DNA from 3 places in the Agathobaculum faecis genome. Region 3 is predicted to be linked to each of the others. Evidence: a T-box and tRNA genes for the amino acid it is inferred to sense, from the RefSeq annotation. Region 3 holds a T-box; the other regions hold tRNA genes.
What was found. The T-box of region 3 lies ahead of H8S45_RS08100 (valine--tRNA ligase). A T-box ahead of a tRNA ligase gene usually reads a tRNA of that ligase, here a tRNA-Val.

Region 1: it has a tRNA-Val gene. The T-box ahead of H8S45_RS08100 (valine--tRNA ligase) is inferred to sense a tRNA for this amino acid. The anticodon was not compared.
Region 2: it has a tRNA-Val gene. The T-box ahead of H8S45_RS08100 (valine--tRNA ligase) is inferred to sense a tRNA for this amino acid. The anticodon was not compared.

Annotation. Positions count from the first base shown of each region.
Region 1 is NZ_JACOPL010000002.1:188,091-192,204, reverse strand. Features, by position in the region: gene H8S45_RS02915 (CarD family transcriptional regulator) at 50-559, shown strand; gene H8S45_RS02910 (AbrB/MazE/SpoVT family DNA-binding domain-containing protein) at 593-874, opposite strand; gene H8S45_RS02905 (helix-turn-helix domain-containing protein) at 999-1,298, shown strand; tRNA gene H8S45_RS02900 (tRNA-Val) at 1,364-1,440, opposite strand; gene H8S45_RS16525 (hypothetical protein) at 1,502-1,630, opposite strand; gene H8S45_RS02895 (sodium ion-translocating decarboxylase subunit beta) at 1,649-2,776, opposite strand; gene H8S45_RS02890 (M56 family metallopeptidase) at 3,067-4,114, opposite strand, start outside.
Region 2 is NZ_JACOPL010000001.1:292,783-296,896, forward strand. Features, by position in the region: gene H8S45_RS01410 (ATP-binding cassette domain-containing protein) at 1-811, shown strand, start outside; gene H8S45_RS01415 (ABC transporter permease) at 808-1,557, shown strand; gene H8S45_RS01420 (ABC transporter permease) at 1,561-2,295, shown strand; tRNA gene H8S45_RS01425 (tRNA-Val) at 2,371-2,446, opposite strand; gene efp (elongation factor P) at 2,490-3,053, opposite strand; gene H8S45_RS01435 (hypothetical protein) at 3,252-3,398, opposite strand; gene mtaB (tRNA (N(6)-L-threonylcarbamoyladenosine(37)-C(2))-methylthiotransferase MtaB) at 3,457-4,114, opposite strand, start outside.
Region 3 is NZ_JACOPL010000006.1:176,487-180,600, forward strand. Features, by position in the region: gene H8S45_RS08100 (valine--tRNA ligase) at 1-1,765, opposite strand, end outside; T-box leader at 1,818-2,031, opposite strand; T-box leader at 2,174-2,413, shown strand; gene pheS (phenylalanine--tRNA ligase subunit alpha) at 2,480-3,499, shown strand; gene pheT (phenylalanine--tRNA ligase subunit beta) at 3,828-4,114, shown strand, end outside.

The DNA of each region.
Region 1 (4,114 bases), on a different contig from region 3:
AGAAGTGCGGAACGCTTCCGCATCGGCCATATTTGCGAGGAGGAATAAAATGTATCACACGGGCGAATTCATCGTTTACGGGACCAGCGGCGTCTGTGAGGTGACCGCGGTGGGACAGCCTGCTTTCGCCAGGGACGAGGGCCGCCTTTACTACACCCTCACGCCCGTATACGGCACGGAAACCATCTATATACCGGTCGATTCCCCGGTGTTCATGCGTCCGGTCATTTCCAGGGAGCAGGCCGAAGCGCTGATCGAATCCATCCCCGCTATTGAGGAGGATAGCTTCACCACCCACAGCCTCCGGCTGGCGAGCGAGCACTACCAGGCCGCGCTGCAGAGCCACGACTGTCATGAGCTGGTGCAGCTGATTAAGACGGTGTACGCCAAATCCCGGCGCAACGGCCGGCGCGTCAGCCAAATCGACCAGCGCTACCGCAAGCGCGCGGAAGATCTGCTGCATAGCGAACTGGCGGTCGCTCTCGGTATCCCGCTCAAGGAGGTGCAGCCCTATATCGCCCGCTCAATCGCATCGCACAAGACATGCGTTCACGCATAACAGAAACCCTGCCGCAGCCGCGGCAGGGTTTTTTCAGCGCCGCCCCCGAACAGGACGGCGTTTGTTCACTTTCAGGCTTTTTTGGAGCTTGCGGATGCACCCTCTGCACACCCGTTTGCCCCTGAAATCGACGACCTCCAGCGACTCGCCGCAGAACAGGCATGCCGGCTGGAATTTGGTCAGGCGGATCTCACCGCCCGCCATACTGATCTGCAGCAGGTCGTCGCGCGCGATATCCATAGTCCGGCGCAGCTCCATCGGCAGTACGATCCGCCCCAGATTGTCCACTTTTCTCACAATCCCCGTAGCTTTCATATTTATCACCTTTATCACCCAGTATCAGTATACTGCCCGCGGCTTTATATGTCAATTGCAAACATCTATTTGATAATGCAGTATCAATTCGATTACATTACCCTATACTAAAAGGGTGATGAAAATGATAGCAACAGCCGAACGCATCAAGACGCTGCGTGAAAATTTCGGCCTGTCGCAAGCCGAGCTTGCGGGCCGCCTGGATATCACGCGCTCCAGCGTGAACGCCTGGGAAATGGGCATCAGTGTCCCCAGCACGCAGTATATCGTCGAACTGGCGCAGCTTTTTGGGGTGTCGACCGATTTTATTCTCTGCGTACCGCAAACGCAGACCATCTCCATCGATGGCCTGACGGGCGATGATATCGCCCTGGTCCACCAGCTCGTCACGCACCTCCGGCGCAAAAACCAGCGTCCCGAATGAACGCCGGACGCGGCTCCCCGTCCTCAAAAAACGAAAAAACCGTCACTTTCGTGACGGTTTTCCACTGGTGGGGTTGGCGGGGCTCGAACCCACGACCTCTCGCGTGTGAGGCGAACGCTCTGACCAGCTGAGCTACAACCCCATTCATTTGGTTACCTGATTATTATACCAGAACAGGACGGGGTTTGCAAGCCTTTCTGCGGTCAAGTTTTATTGTTTTTATCCAGCCTCCCCATCAGCGCCACGATCAGGGCAATCACGATCAGCACGGTAAAAATACCCGCCATGCCCTGCCCGAGTAGGGCAATCGCCGTCCATACAGCTTCATTCATCCTTTACGCGCCCCTTTCTCACATGAAAAATCCAAGGATCACGCCGCCGGCCACGACCGAGGCGATCTGACCCGCGACGTTCGCGCCCACCGCGTGCATCAGCAGGTGGTTGGTGCAGTCGGCCTGCATGCCGAGCTTCTCGATCACGCGCGCGGACATGGGGAAGGCCGATATGCCTGCCGCGCCGATCATGGGGTTGACCTTGTTTTTGCAGAACAGGTTGAGTACCTTGGCAAACAGCACGCCGCCGATTGAATCCAGCACGAACGCGATCAGCCCCAGACACAGGATGAGCAGCGTTTCTTTTGTCACAAACTGCGCCGCGCGCATGGAGAACGAGATTGTAATGCCCAGCAGCAGGGTAATCAGGTTGGCCAGCTCATGCTGCGCGGTTTTGGACAGGCTCTCCAGCACGCCGCACTCGCGGATCAGGTTGCCGAACATCAAAAAGCCCACCAGTGACACGGACGCGGGCGCGACCAGTCCGGCGACGATCGACACCACAATCGGGAACAGGATGCGCGTGCGGCGGCTGACCTGACCGGCCGCGTAAGGCATTTTCATCGCGCGTTCCCTCTTTGTCGTCACCAGCTTGATCGCAAACGGCTGGATGATCGGCACCAGCGCCATATAGCTGTACGCCGCAACCGCAATCGCGCCGACATAGCGCGAGCCGAGCACCTGCGACACCAGGATCGAGGTCGGCCCGTCCGCCGCGCCGATGATACCAATGGAGGCCGCGTCGATGATGTCGAAGCCCAGCAGCGCGGCCGCGATGATGGTCAGGAAAATGCCGACCTGCGCCGCCGCGCCGAACAGGAACAGCTTGGGGTTTGCCAACAGCGGGCCGAAGTCGATCATCGCGCCGATGCCGATGAACAGCAGCAGCGGGAACGCCTCGCTCGCCTCGATGCCGGCTTCAAACAGCCATTGAATAATGCCGTTTGTCTCGCCCACGCCTTGCGTCATCTGGTCGATCACGCCGGAAAGCGGCAGGTTGACCAGGATCGCGCCGAAGCCCATGGGCAGCAACAGCGACGGCTCATACTGTTTTTCGATCGCCAGCCAGATCAGGAACCCACCGACGCAGTACATCACCACCTGCTGCCAAGTGATCGAAAGCAGGCCCTCATACAAAAATTCCACGTTATCGCCCCCTATACATAATATATGGCAGAATCTCCATTCCAGACGCCGCTTTCCGGACCTGGGATGCCTCTGGGAAAGACAAACAGACCTGCGTCTTCCCACAGGAAAACGCAGGTCTGGTCATTTCAGGCAACAGCCAGAACGGGATCGCACGCCCCGCCATGCTTGTTGGCGCTGCCGCGCGGCATGCCGCGCCGACTACTCCCCTTTGTTTAAGGATATCTTACCATCGGGCCCGCTGGGGTGTCAAGCGGAAACCCGCAAAGGATTCGCTAAGGTTTATCGGGTCAGTAGCCAAAGGCACCATCCTCCTGCACCCACTTGCCGTCTGCGCCGCGGTACAGGGTGAACGAGTAACCGTCGGCCTTGTCGCGCCATGCGCCTTCGCCGAAGCGCGCGTCGCCTATGACGGTAATTACATTGTCGATCGTCAGGCCGTCCTCCTGCACGTTGTCCCGCAGCACGCCGCTTTCCATAATGTTTTCCGACCATGCACGCTCGCTGGCCGGATCATAGCGCAGGTTTTCGACCGAAAACCCATTTGCCGCCGTGTAATCGCGCACGGCCTGGTACGCGGCCTCAATCTCATCCGGCGGGAACCGCGCTTCAAAGCTGCCGCGGTGCCGTTCCCAGGCCGCGCGCGCGATATCGTTGCCCGCAACCGCGTTTTCCACCTCCTGCGGCGACCAGCGCCACTGCAGGTCCAGTTCATGCAGGATATTCTCGGCATATGCGCCGTCCGACAGGCTAAGGTAATACGCCAGCTCCTCCACGGTGCAGCCGGAAAAATCGTTTGTTTCCTTGCGCATCATGTAGCTGTACGGATCGAATTCCCAACCCGAGCCGCCCGCCGTGTCCAAAGACCACCAGACCGGCAGGTAGATGGGCTGCACCGCATCCCCCAGCCGCACGGCCCTCATGCCGACGCGCACCTGACCGCCGTCCGCAAAGGTATAGACCCAGCTTTCGCCCTGCTTCACCGGATGCACAATGCGGTCGCCCGCCGTGCCGCCCGACAGGCCGAGCGTCCATTCCATCGCCCGCGCCGGATCGCGCAGGGCGGTGAGCGAAGCGTTCGCCAGCAGGGCGCGCACCCGCGCTTCGCTGAACTCCGGCAGGCCCAGCCCGCTGTTGTCGTACCGCAGCAGGAAGCGTTCGAGCGAATCGGTCGGCGTGGTTTCATCCAGCAACCACTCCTGTCGGGTCAGGTGATAACCGCCCTTGTCGGAGGCCTCCAGCGCCTCCACCGCGCGGTATGGGCGGTGCTGCCTGTCCCACAGCTCATACGCCACCGTCGCGCTGCCGCCGTCTATCCCGACCGTGTCACGCTCGGTC
Region 2 (4,114 bases), on a different contig from region 3:
TCTCGGCCCCAACGGCGCCGGAAAGTCCACCACCTTGAAAATGATCCTCGGCCTGGCGCATCCTACCGGCGGCGAAATAGACGTATTCGGCAAACGGATGAATGCGAAAAACCGACTGGATATCTTAAAGGATATTGGTTCCCTGATCGAATCCCCTTCTTATTATGGCCATTTGACCGGCGAGGAAAATCTGAAGATCCTGCAGACGCTGCGGAAGGTTCCGGAACAGAATATTCGCGAGGCGCTCGAAATCGTTCGCCTGACCAGCCAAAAGGACAAGCAGGTCGCACATTACTCCCTCGGTATGAAGCAGCGGCTCGGATTGGCCGCCGCACTGCTTGCGCATCCCCGCCTGCTGATACTCGACGAGCCAACCAACGGTCTGGATCCTGCGGGGATTCAGGAAATGCGTGAGCTGATCTGCGACCTGCCGCGCCGCTTTGGCATGACCGTGCTGGTATCCAGCCACCTGCTCAGCGAGATCGATCAGATGGCGACCCATGTGGGTGTAATTGCGGATGGCGCCCTAGTCTACCAAAATACGATCGACCGTCTCCACGAGAAAAGCGAACATCATCTGGCGCTTCGTACGCTTAACAACCCGCTGGCGCAGGCGATCCTGACCCATGACGGCGTAATTAATGACTTGGACGCCGACGAGATTATTCTGCCGCCGCTGGAAAACGAAGAAGTCGCGCACTGCGTCGCCCTGCTGACTGACAGCGGGATTGGCGTGCTCCGTATTGAAGAACGCCGCAAAAACCTGGAGGATATTTTCCTGGAACTGACGGAGGGGGCGGCAAGCTTATGAAAGCGCTCAAAATGGAGTTTTTCAAATGCAGGCGCCGCCGGATATGGCTCCCTCTGCTGGTTATGCTGGCGGCGCAGCTCGCCTGGGGGCTGTACAGCCTCCGCGCGCTGTCGGAGCGGGAGCTGCAGCAGGGCTGGGCGATGATCCTATATAATTTCCCCATGCTCAACGCAATGATGACGCCTGTAATCGCGGCCGTGGTTGCCTCCCGTCTGGCTGATATTGAGCATAAGGGGCAAACCCTCAAGCTGCTTGAAACCGTGCAGCCAACCGGTTCGCTGTTCGACGCGAAGCTGATCTGCGGTGCTGCATACATGACCGGTTTTCTCGCCGTGCAAATGGCGGTCGTCCTGCTGTTCGGCATCTGCAGCGGTTTTGCCGGAAACCCACCGGTGACAAAGCTGACGGAATATTTTTTCTCCAGTTTGGTCACAACCCTGGCGATCCTGCTCTTACAGCTTGTCCTGTCTTTGCAGATCCAAAATCAGATGATCGGCATGATCGTCGGGCTGATCGGCTCGTTTATCGGACTGTTCTCCCTGTTTTTCCCGCCCAGCTTTCAAAAGGCTTTCGTATGGGCGTATTACGCGCTCCTGTATAACACCGGCATGGCGTGGGACGCATCGACCCGTATCTCAGACTATTACTTCATCGATTTCAATCTCAGCGGCTTTCTTTGCCTGATCGCATATTTTCTGGTGATTTATGGGGTTGGCCGCGTGCTTTTTATCCGGAAGGAGGTCTAAACCATGCTGTTACGCACAATCTATGCAGAATTTTGCAAGCTGCATCACTCGTTTATCTGGCTCGCGCTTATCATTCTCCCCATCGTGTCCGCAGGATTGGGTACGGCGAATTATTTGAATAACCTGGGTCTGCTCACGGACCAATGGTATTCGCTCTGGACACAGCACGCCCTGTTTTACTGCGCGCTGTTCGCTCCTGCCCTGACCGGCGTCTACTGCGCTTACGTCTGCCGTCTGGAACACCTCAACCGCAACTGGAACACCGTGATGACCCAGCCGATCCCTATCAGCGTCATGCTGGTTTCCAAGCTTTCCGTCGTATCCTTTTTGACGCTGCTCACGCAACTTTTCATCGGTATACTGTTCCTGATTAGCGGTAAGCTTGCAGGGCTGACCGCCCCTGTTCCATTTGCGCTTGTCTACTGGGTATTCCGCGGCTGGTGGGCGCTCACGGTGCAGGCGGCGCTGCTGCTTTGCGTTGCGCTGGTCATCCGGTCGTTTGCCGTTCCCGTTGCCGCAGGCATCCTTGGTGGATTTTGCGGATTACCCGCGCTGGTCAAAGGCTTCGGCGTGTACTTTCCTTTTTCTCTGCTCAGTCTTGGGATGTGTTCCCACCATCCGACCGAGCCAATGGACTGCAGTGCGGCGGCATTCCTTATCAGCTCGTGCTTTTACCTGCTCCTGGGTCTTACTGCCAGCCTGCTTTGGCTGAAAAAAAGAGATATCAAAACAACATAAAAAGGAAGCGCGGCACGCCGCGCTTCCTTTTCCCTTATTTACAAAGAAAAGCCGTTTCTGAAGAAACGGCTTTTATGGTGGACATTGACGGGTTCGAACCGCCGACCTTCCGCACGTCAAGCGGATGCTCTTCCAGCTGAGCTAAATGTCCATAGAAAGGACGGTAAGCGTACCGTCCGTATTCGCTTGTGCAATCAGTTCTTGCAGCGCTCGAGATACTCGCCTGTACGGGTATCAATCTTGATGCGTTCGCCCTGTTCGATGAACAGCGGAACCTGCACCGTAGCGCCGGTTTCAACCACTGCGGGCTTGAGCGTATTGGTTGCCGTGTTTCCCTTGAAGCCCGGATCGGTTTCGGTGATCTCTAACTCGACGAACAGCGGGGCTTCTACCGCAAACACGCTGCCTTTATAAGAGCAAACCTTGACATTTTCATTTTCCTTGACAAAACGAAAATCATCACCGAGCGTGTCCTTACCAATCGGGATCTGCTCGTAGGTTTCATTATCCATGAAGTAGTAAAGGTCGCCCTCGTTATAGAGATACTGCATATCGCGGCGCTCTACATATGCGGTTTCATATTTATCAGTCGGATTGAAAGAACGCTCGGTGACAGCGCCGGTGATCACGTTCTTCATCTTGACGCGAACAAAAGCAGCACCCTTGCCCGGCTTTACATGCTGGAACTCGATAACCTGCTGCACCTGACCGTCCATTTCAAAAGTAACGCCATTACGAAATTCGCCTGCGGTCATAATCGGTATTCCTCCAAAGAAAAAATCCTCGTTTTGCTGTCCTCACGAACAGCGCTTATTTATATTACCCCAATTTTCCCGTTTTGGCAAGAGGATTTTTCAATTTTTATTAAAATTTTTTTCACCCCACAAAACAGGCAAACGGCGCCGTTTATGAAACGGCGCCGCGCAGGCCCTATTCCCTTATATGTCGTGGCAGGTTCAGCAGCAGCAACCGCAGTTGTTTCCGCAGTTGTTCATATCGCTGTATCCATTATTGTTCTGGCAGCAGCAGATCCAGATCAGGATGACCACGATAATGATCCACCACCAGTTGTTTTCGCCCCAAAGAGAATTAGAAGAACACATAAGTTATTTCCTCCTATCAAAGATTTCACTTCATACTATGGAGGAAGCAGCGCGTTGGTTACACGGCGTCAGAAATTTTTCCCAGCAGTCCGTCCCGAAACAGCCCCCGCACCTCTACGGCTACCGGCGTATTCTTGCAAATCCCTCCCCCCTCTATATAGATAGGAAAGCCATATTGTCCATGCGACATCCAGCGTCCGCCCACACAGTGTTCCGGCAGGACCTCCAGCGTTTTCCCCACAAACCGTCCAAGGTATTTCTCTGTGAGCGCAGCCGCAGCCTTTTTAGCACGCGCGGCTCGTTCCGCCTTCACCGCTTTCGGCAGCTGCCCGTCCATTCGGGCGGCGCGCGTCTTTTCGCGGATCGAAAACGGGAACACATGTACTGCGGAAAACGCGCATTTTTCCAAAAACGCAAGCGTTTGTGCGAACTCCTCTTCGGTCTCCCTGGGAAAACCAACGATCAGGTCGGTAGTCACCGAGCAGTCCGGAAAATATTTTTTCAGCAGTTGTACTTTATCATAATACGCTTCCGTTGTGTATTTCCTTCCCATACGCTGCAGTACACTGTCGCACCCGCTTTGCAGGGACAAGTGAAAATGGCGTGCAAGGTTGGAAAATCCTGCTGACCGCTCGCAAAACTCCCTGTCAACAATGCGTGGGTCGAGAGAACCCAAGCGGAAACGCATCGCGGGATTGGCGGCCAGAAGCCGGCAC
Region 3 (4,114 bases):
TCATCTGGATGAAGCGGGACGCATTCCAGATCTTGTTGCAGAAGTTGCGGCTCGCCTCGACGCGCTCGGTCGAGAAGCGCATGTCATTGCCGGGGCTGTTGCCGGTCGCGAGCGTGAAGCGCAGCGCGTCCGCGCCATACTGGTCGATGACCTCCAGCGGGTCGATGCCATTACCGAGCGATTTGGACATCTTGCGGCCCTGCGCATCGCGCACCAGACCGTGGATATACACGGTCTCGAACGGCGTCTCGCCCATATGCTCGACGCCCGAAAAGATCATGCGCGCCACCCAGAAGAAGATGATATCGTACCCCGTGACCAGCGTGGAAGTCGGGTAGAAGTAGTCAAGCTCCGGCGTTTTTTCCGGCCAGCCGAGCGTGGAGAACGGCCACAGCGCGGACGAGAACCAGGTATCCAGCACGTCCTCCTCCTGGCGGACGTTTTTGCTGCCGCACTTCGGGCAGACGTGGACGTCTTCCTTGGAGACGGTCATTTCGCCGCAGTCGTCGCAGTAAAACGCCGGAATGCGGTGGCCCCACCAGAGCTGACGCGAGATGCACCAGTCATGCACGTTCTCCATCCAGCGCAGGTAGGTCTTGGCGAAGCGGTCCGGCACGAACCTGGTCTTGCCCTCGTGTACCACGTCCATTGCGGGCTTCGCCAGCGGCGCCATCTTGACGAACCACTGCGCGGAGGTCATCGGCTCAACGGTCGTGCCGCAGCGGTAGCAGGTGCCGACGTTGTGCTCGTGGTCCTCGGTTTTGACAAGGTAGCCGCCCTCCTCGAGGTCACGGATAACCGCCTTGCGGCATTCGTAGCGGTCCATCCCCTCGTACTTGCCGCCGTTTTCGTTGACGGTCGCATCCTCGTTGAACACGAGGATCTGCTCAAGGTTGTGGCGCTGGCCCATCTCGAAGTCGTTCGGGTCATGGCATGGCGTGACCTTGACGCAGCCCGTGCCGAATTCCATATCGACGTACTCATCGCCGAAGATCGGGATCTCACGGTTCATGATTGGCAGGATGCAGGTCTTGCCGATCAGATGCTGATAGCGCTCGTCGTTCGGGTTGACGGCCACGCCGGTGTCGCCCATAAAGGTTTCCGGACGGGTGGTGGCGACCACCAGGTCGCCTGAGCCGTCCGCCAGCGGGTAACGGATGTGCCACAGCTTGCCCGGCTGGGTTTCGTACTCAACCTCGGCGTCCGAAAGCGCGGTCGCACAGTGCGGACACCAGTTGATAATGCGGTGTCCCTTGTAGATCAGGCCCTTATCATACAGGTTGACGAACACCTCGCGCACGGCCTTGGAGCAGCCCTCGTCCATGGTGAAGCGCTCGCGTTCCCAGTCGCAGGAGGAGCCGAGCTTTTTGAGCTGGCTGATGATGCGGTTGCCGTACTGGTGCTTCCAGTCCCACACGCGCTCGAGGAACTTCTCGCGGCCAAGGTCATAGCGGGTCTTGCCCTCCTCCTTGCGGAGCGTCTCCTCCACCTTGATCTGGGTGGCGATGCCCGCGTGGTCGGTGCCGGGCATCCACAGCGCCTCATAGCCCTGCATACGCTTGGTGCGGATGAGAATGTCCTGCAGCGTTTCATCGAACGCATGGCCCATGTGGAGCTGGCCGGTCACGTTCGGAGGCGGGATAACGATGGTGTAGGGTTTCTTGTCCGGATTGACCTCGGCGTGGAAAAAGCCGGAATCGTTCCAGAAGCTGTACAGCTTGTCCTCGACCGATTTCGGGTCGTAGGTCTTTGGCAGTTCGCTCATTGGTCTGTCTCCTTTTCGGTTTGATTGCGGAAAACAAAAAGGCACGCTGTCCGTACAGGACGAAGCGTGCTCCGTGGTACCACCTGAATTCGCGGCAATGCCGCCGCGCACTCGTTTGCCCGTAACGTGGGCGGGACGGGACAGCCTACTGGCATTCGGCCTCCTGCTCCAAAGCGACTTTCTTCCCTCCGCCCAAGGGCTTGCACCGACCGCCCTCTCTCTGCAGCGCGCGAAGCGGGAATACTCCTCTTTTTCATCGCATTTTGCATATCAACTTTAACAGTATATCCAAAAACCACAGATTTGTCAAGCGGCGCGGCACCCCCTCTTTCCTGCCTGTCAAAAAAAACATGCCTTCCACTTGCAATCCCCCGAAAGATGTGGTTTAATATTACTGTCTATGAATACCAAACTGCGATGAACAGGGAAAGTAACGCCATCCCCCTCTTTTCAGAGAAGGCGGCCTTTGGCTGCAAGCCGCCCAAAGAGACATGACGCGAAGTTCCCCTGCGAGCACCGGCGCTGAACGGCTTTTCCAGTAGGCGCAGGCGGGTTGACGCCCCGTTACCGGCGTTCAATGAGCGCCCGGCTCCGGCTGGGAATCAGGGTGGTACCACGGAAGCTGCTTTTATGCCTTTCGTCCCTAATTCATGGGACGAAAGGCTTTTATTTTGTCCCAAACGCTGATTTTTCATATAAAAAGGAGAGGCAACCATGAAAGAAAAGCTGCAAGGCATCCTGCAGGCCGCAAAGGAACAGCTTGCCGCCGCCGCGGACCCGCGCGCGCTTGACGAAGCGCGCGTCAAGTTCCTTGGCAAAAAAGGAGAGCTGACCGCGCTCCTCAAGGGCATGAAGGACGTTGCCGCAGAGGAACGCCCGGCCGTAGGCCAGCTCATCAACGACGTGCGCGCCGAGATCGAAACCATAATCGAAAAGCAGAAGCTGGTCATTGAGCAGGCCGCGCTCGCGCACAAGCTGGAGGCCGAAACAATCGACGTGACCCTGCCGGGCGAGGAGGTCGTGATCGGCAAAAAGCATCCGCTCAACATCGTGCTGGATGAGTTCAAGGAAATTTTCCTCGGCCTGGGCTTCTCGATCGCAGAAGGTCCGGAGGTCGAGCTTGACCACTACAATTTCGAAGCACTCAACATCCCCAAGGACCATCCTGCGCGCGACACGCAGGACACCTTCTATATCTCGGACAACGTGGTGCTGCGCACGCAGACCTCCCCGATGCAGGTGCGCACGATGGAGAAGAAAAAGCCGCCCATCCGCATCATCGCGCCCGGCCGTGTGTACCGCTCGGATGCGGTGGACGCGACCCACTCCCCGCTGTTCCACCAGATCGAGGGGCTGGTCGTCGATAAGGGCATCCGCATGTCGGACCTCAAGGGTATCCTCGAGCTGTTCGCCAAAAAGCTGTACGGCGAGGACACGGTCGTCCGTTTCCGCCCGCACCACTTCCCGTTCACCGAGCCGTCGGCGGAAATGGACATCCAGTGCTACCGCTGCCACGGCGAAGGCTGCCCGCTCTGCAAAGGCGAGGGCTGGATCGAGATCCTCGGCTGCGGCATGGTACACCCCAAGGTACTTGAGATGAGCGGTATCGATCCGGAGGAATACTCAGGCTACGCGTTCGGCATCGGCCTGGAGCGCATGGTCATGGGCCGCTTCAAGATCGACGACATCCGCCTGTTCTATGAAAACGACGTGCGGTTTTTGGAACAATTTTAACGCGCTCGCGTGCTTATAAGGGACTTCACAAGTCCCTTATATACGAAAACCGGTCCCGAAGGAACCGGTCTTCGACACCCGAACGTCGCCGCCCAGGGCGGCTGGGTCGGGGTGTCAAAGATCAGGCATGTCCTCACTTTTGACGGGCGCGCCATGCGCGCATAAAACAGAAAACCGCGAGCATGTATCAGGGTTTTGATACCAGAGCGGAGAAAAGTTTCGCCCGTCGGAACCTTTCGCAGCCTAGAACGCGTCCGAACCATGGTTCGGCGCGTCCCCCTCGATTGAAACCGTGGTTTCAATCGAAAAATTTCAAGGAGGAATTTTTGTGAAACTGCCGCTTTCCTGGCTTTCGGATTATACCGATATTTCCGGCGTCACGCCCAAGGAGTATGACGCACGGCTTACCATGTCCGGCTCCAAGGTCGAGGAGGTTTTCTACCTCGGCGCGGAGATCGAAAACGTCGTGACCGGCAAGGTGCTGTCGGTCATTGACCATCCGGACTCCGACCATCTCAAAATCTGCCAGCTCGACGTGGGGCAGGGCGAGCCTGTCCAGATCGTCACCGGCGCGCCCAACGTGACCCCCGATTCGGTGGGTGAGGTCTGCCCTGT